DNA from 2 places in the Vibrio metoecus genome. Region 1 is predicted to be linked to the other one. Evidence: predicted binding sites of a transcription regulator. Region 1 holds the regulator's gene; the other holds the start of a gene.
What was found. The regulator CRP, encoded in region 1, controls carbon source genes, mostly activating them, when cyclic AMP is high. The targets are predictions, from matches to a motif close to TGTGANNNNNNTCACA.
Positions count from the first base shown of each region.

Region 2: a site for CRP is predicted at 1,672-1,687, ahead of udp (uridine phosphorylase). Genes of this name have one in related genera too.

Region 1 is NZ_CP035686.1:109,558-112,704, reverse strand. Features, by position in the region: gene EPB59_RS00505 (phosphoribulokinase) at 1-766, shown strand, start outside; gene crp (cAMP-activated global transcriptional regulator CRP) at 1,009-1,641, shown strand; gene EPB59_RS00495 (DUF1338 domain-containing protein) at 1,704-2,495, opposite strand; gene astD (succinylglutamate-semialdehyde dehydrogenase) at 2,638-3,147, opposite strand, start outside.
Region 2 is NZ_CP035686.1:1,762,353-1,765,499, forward strand. Features, by position in the region: gene EPB59_RS07970 (hypothetical protein) at 1-757, shown strand, start outside; gene udp (uridine phosphorylase) at 826-1,587, opposite strand; gene EPB59_RS07980 (zinc/cadmium/mercury/lead-transporting ATPase) at 1,909-3,147, opposite strand, start outside.

The DNA of each region.
Region 1 (3,147 bases):
GCCTGCTTGGGTTGAGGGGGACAGTTTTCATCGCTTCACTCGTCCAGAAATGGATGTAGAAATCCGCAAGGCGCGCGAGCAAGGTCGCCATATCAGTTACTTTGGTCCCCAAGCCAACGATTTCCCAACCCTTGAAGAATTCTTCCGCCAATACGGAAAAGTAGGCACCGGCCAAGTGCGCCGCTACTTACACACCTTTGATGAAGCAGTTCCGTATAACCAAATGCCCGGTACGTTTACGCCTTGGCAATCACTGCCCGAAAACTCAGATGTGCTGTTTTATGAAGGCTTACACGGCGGTGTGGTCGATGGTGATGTCAATGTCGCGCAACACGTCGACTTTTTGATTGGTATGGTGCCGATTGTTAACCTTGAGTGGATTCAGAAATACGTACGTGATACACGCGATCGCGGCCATTCACGTGAAGCGGTGATGGATTCCATCGTCCGTTCAATGGACGACTACCTTAAATTCATCACCCCGCAATTTTCGCGCACCCACATCAACTTTCAACGTGTGCCCACAGTCGATACTTCTAACCCACTCAATGCTAAAGGCATTCCAACGCTGGATGAGAGTTTTGTGGTGATCCGTTTTCGTGGCATCAAAAATGTCGATTTCCCCTACTTACTGGCGATGATTGATGGCTCATTCATGTCACGCCACAACACCATCGTGGTGCCTGGGGGCAAGATGAGTTTTGCCATGGATTTGATTGTGCGTCCGCTACTGCAACAACTGATCGAAACCGGAAAAATCGGCTAGATCCGACCAGTGATGAATGCTTACTTTTCATACCGTGATCATGTGCACATTTTTGCGTAGCAAATTGGACTACTGACACGATTAAAATCAAGAAATCGATTTCGAAAAAGGATACTATTCTTAACCGAAACATAAGATAGCTTGCAGCCTTGGGTAACACCTCTTATTCTAGTAAGCCCAATTGAGGCTTCGCTAAAATATGGATAGCGGCAAGCGTACCCTGCAGAGGAAGTGAGATTATTATGGTTCTAGGTAAACCTCAAACCGATCCAACACTAGAGTGGTTTCTTTCACATTGTCACATTCATAAGTACCCATCAAAAAGCACACTGATCCACGCGGGTGAGAAAGCGGAAACGCTGTACTACATCGTAAAAGGTTCAGTTGCGGTACTGATCAAAGATGAAGAAGGTAAAGAGATGATTCTCTCTTACCTGAACCAAGGTGATTTTATCGGTGAGCTTGGCTTGTTTGAAGAAGGCCAAGAGCGTACCGCTTGGGTTCGTGCTAAAACACCTTGTGAAGTGGCTGAAATCTCATTTAAGAAATTCCGTCAATTGATCCAAGTAAACCCAGATATCTTGATGCGCCTTTCAGGTCAAATGGCTCGTCGTCTGCAAGTGACCAGCCAAAAAGTTGGCGACCTTGCGTTCCTAGACGTAACTGGCCGTATCGCACAGACTCTGCTGAACCTTGCACGTCAGCCAGATGCGATGACTCACCCAGATGGTATGCAAATCAAGATCACTCGCCAAGAGATCGGTCAAATTGTTGGCTGTTCTCGTGAAACCGTTGGCCGCATCCTGAAGATGCTGGAAGAGCAGAACCTGATCTCTGCCCACGGTAAAACCATCGTGGTTTACGGCACTCGCTAAGCATTCCCGATAAAAAATAGCCACCCTGCGGTGGCTATTTTTATTTGCATCATACGCTAAATTTAACGGTTCGTGCTTTCAAAAATCTTATCCGCCGAAGCTTCGACAAATCCGGGGTACAGCAATCCATTCGCCATTGGATAACGTTTGGCAAACTCATAAAAGCCACCGGGGATCATCTCCGCGCCTTCGTTAAAACGCACTAACACTTTATCAGCCATGGTCGAAGACTGTTCGAGCAAGACTTCTGGTGAGCCTTTTACTTCCCCACCCGATTCATTGATGCTAAAGCCATGTTGGCGCAGATGGTCATTGACCTGTTTCACTTCATGCAGCGCATTGAGCTGATTCACGCTGACTGTAAAGTGGTTTGCACCATAACCATGCGCCGCAAGCCAAGCGGCATACTCACTCTCTTTCGCCAAAGTAAGATAGTCGGCATGGCTTAAGCTCCATAAGCGACCGCCATACAAAAAAGCCTCACTGGCTAATGCTTGTGGCTGAACTTGTGCCACCAGCTTTTCAACAATCGCTTGCAGCTCAGGTGAACACTCTTCCACTTTCAGCTCACTAATGAAAACCTTAGGCTGCAAAGGATCGGGATGTTCAAAATGCTTAGCAAAGAGTTTTTTACTTTTGAATTCATACTCACCACACGCTTGATAGCCGAGCGCCAAAAACGGCTTCGCCATCGTTTCTAATCCTAGCGGCGCGACATTAAAAGTACGCAGCGCGATGTGATCATTAATCAGTGGCTCATCTTCTTGTAAGAGTTGATGTACTTTCTCTGCCGACGGGCAGAGGCGCTCAATATAATCATTCCAGAGCGATTGGAATAAAGCTGTTGGCGTCATAACGCCTCCTTGTTGATCCTATGAAACGCAAAGGGACTAAGGTTAGACACCGTGTAATTTATCCAGCGCTAACACGATAAAGCTTTCAACCTGTGACGAAAAAAGTGCCTACTTGGCTGCGCAGGCACAAAATAAATTATGATTAGAGTTCAACGCCCGGGCTCAAGGTAGCAGGAAGCAATGTTGTCTCCCCTTCCATTGAGGCCATTGGATAAGCGCAATAGTCGGCGGCATAGAAGGCACTGGGGCGTAAGTTGCCCGATGCTCCAGGGCCACCAAACGGTGCATCACCACTGGCTCCGGTTAATTGGCGGTTACGATTGACGATGCCCGCACGAATATGATCGACAAAGTAATCCCACTCGTCATCGTCAGTCGAGACGAGTCCAGCGGATAAGCCAAAGCGGGTATCATTGGCAAGCTCTACCGCTTGCGCCAAAGTCTGGTAACGCACCACTTGTAGCAAAGGTCCGAAATATTCATCATCCGGCAAGCGCTCAATCGCCGTGACATCAATGATCGCTGGTGTGATAAACGCCGCATGCAAAGCGCGAGCTTCAAGCAGACTTTTACCGCCTAATGCTTGTAGATGGGATTGCGCATTGAGGATCGCTTGTGCCGCAGCTTCGGAAACTAAGGGGCCCATAAAGGG
Region 2 (3,147 bases), 1.3 Mb from region 1:
TTCTCAACAAAAGCATTCAACGCAGCAACGTAAATTTGAGTTGCTGATCTGCCTGCGCGAGGTGCTAGCACTGTGCCGTCAGCACCGCAGCCTGACTCATCACGCACTCAATCATACCGAGGTCAATTCTTCTGAGCTCAGTGCACTGGCTGCACTAGAAAAACGCCTGTTGGAAAAATCTGAACAACTGATCCAGATTGCCCATTTTGATAACAAGCCCTCATACCGCATTTTGCAAAACTCATTAAAAACGGTCTTTAACGAGTGGCAGCAAGCCAGCGTAGGAAAAAATCAACGTCTGCATGGCAAGTTGATCCGCCACTGCATGTACTTGATGGATGATGTGGTGTTGGCATGGTTAGCAGAATCTGGACGCGAAGAATTAAGTGATGAGTACCATATGAACTGGCAACAAATTTTCGATGCGATGGAAACACTCACTCAACTGCGTCTGAGTATTGAAGATACTCGCAATGAAAACAATGGATTACGTTTGAGACACTATTGTGAACTGATGCAACGTAAGCTCAATCAGCTAGCGCTGATTAGCCCTTTGACACTCGGCTCCCCCGTCTGTTCATCGGCGATGCGCCAACTTAACGAAATCACCGATAACAACCAATTCAATTTGGAGAGCAGCGAGCTTTATCAATTAAGCAGTGAACTTTCTTCAACGATCGCACAGGTGTATGACCATATGCTGAATGATTTAGTAGAGAGCCTTTATCAGCCGTTACCACAACTCGTTATTGCTTAAAGGAAGCTAAAAACAGAAAGCACCACATCAAGTGGCGCTTTTCATTAATCGAGGAAAATAACTGTACGTTATTTCAGCATCTTACGCGCAGCTTCGACCACAACTTTGATAGAACGAGCTTCGGTTTCTTTCAACGTTGCGTGGTCAGGGATCTCTTTCTGAGTACGGTTGATGATCACCCCCGCCACACAGCCCGCTTTCAAACCAGAGCTCGCGCACATGGTCAGCAGAGTTGCCGATTCCATTTCAAAGTTCAGCACGCCCATTTCTTGCCACTCTTTCATAGAGCCTTGGAAACGGCGCACGACACGGCCGGTGAAAGTATCGTAACGCTCTTGGCCTGGGTAGAAAGTATCAGAAGAAGCGGTAATACCCATGTGCACTGTTGCACCGCTTTCTTGTGCTGCCGCTTTCATTGCGGTCGCCACATCAAAATCCGGTACTGCTGGGAATTCCATCGGCGCGAAGTGCAAGCTTGCACCATCCAAACGCACTGAACCCGTTGTAACAATCATGTCACCCACATTAACGTGTGGTTGAATAGCACCTGTAGTGCCAACACGCAGGAAAGTACGTACACCCAATTGTGCCAGTTCTTCTACTGCAATCGACGTTGAAGGACCACCAATACCGGTTGAACAAACCACAACAGACTGGCCATCCAGCTCTGCGCGGTACACGGTATATTCACGATGGCTAGCGAGGAAAACTGGGTTATCCATCAGCTCAGCAATTTTTTGTACACGAGCAGGGTCGCCCGGGATAATCGCTAATGTTGCACCGTTTAAATCTGCTTCAGTCACACCAAGGTGGAATACAGTTTTGGTCATAAGGGGGCTCCTTCAATTGCGTCTATTCAGCGCATTAATCATTTGGGGTACGAAACTAATGTACCTGATAGGGCAAATCAATTAAGTGATAGCAATCACATCAAACACAGCAATAAACATCAATCTTTCACAATTAATCGATTTGCATCACAAATAATCTGTATCTGTGCTGCAAATACATACAACCCATTGCCGTCTTTCGTCAATCTCAGCAAAGCATAGTGCAGAATCTGTCATCCTCAAGCGGGTTAGTCACAGCACCAACCCTGCTAGAGGCAACAATTGCCTCTAGCGAAAGCGGTCTTCTATTAGGAAGAGAGATCATGACGGAGATCGAGAACCGAATCGGAGCAAACGTAGCGCATTCAGTGTGACCAATGCTGTCGCACCACTATCGGCAAGCACAGCGACCCACAGCCCCGTAATGCCAAGTAAGCTCGTGACCAAAAACACGGCTTTTAGACCTAATGCCAAGGTGACGTTTTGGCGAATAATCGCCAGCGTCGCCCGCGACAGTTCAATCATGCTGGCAAGCTCAACCAACCGGTTGTGGGTCAGCGCCGCATCGGCCGTTTCTAACGCCACATCCGTACCGCCGCCCATGGCAATACCAATACTGGCTTCTTTCATCGCAGGGGCATCGTTAATGCCATCGCCCACCATGGCGACACGCTGATTCTGCGCTAACTGCTGGATATATTTCACTTTATCTTGCGGTAGTAACCCCGCACGAAAATCCATATTCAATTGGCGACCCATGGCGGCAGCACTGCGTTCGTTATCACCCGTTAGCATTAACGCATTCACACCAATTCTCTGCAGTGCTTCAACAGCTTGGCGAGCGTCTTGCCGCAAGGTATCTTGCCAAGCAATCACGCCTACGGCGCTCTCCCCTTCTAGCATCACCACCACCGTTTTACTTTCTGCTTCGAGCTGTTCTACCTGTTGGCGTACGGTTTCAGGTAATGCTATTGCAACCCGATTGGGCGCTAAAATTTGGTAAGTGACACCATTAATCCTTCCGCTAATGCCTCTTCCTACGAGCGCGGTTTTATCTTCCGCATCTGGGATCTCACAACCTGTTGCTTGTGCTTTAGCGACCAGTGATGTAGCTAATGGATGATGTGACCCCATCTCTATCGCAGCTGCTTGAGCCAATAAGCGGTTCTCGTTCCATCCCTGATAAGCAATAAGATCCGTCACTTGTGGCTTACCTTCGGTCAACGTACCGGTTTTATCAAAGGCAATGGTTTCGATTTTACCGAGTTGTTCTAATGCGGCTCCGCCCTTAATCAAAGCACCACGACGCGCCGCAGAGGCTAAGCCTGAAGTAATGGCCGCAGGAGTTGAAATCACCAGAGCACAAGGGCAAGCAATCAGCAACAAAGCCAAGCCTCGGTAAATCCACGTTTGCCAATCGGCACCAAATGCCAACGGTGGAATCGTAATTACCGCAACAGCCACTACCATCATAAGTGGTGTGTACCAACGGCTGAATTTATCTAAGAACCGCTCCAACGGTGCTTTACGTGACTCCGCTTCCTCAATCATATGCAAAAT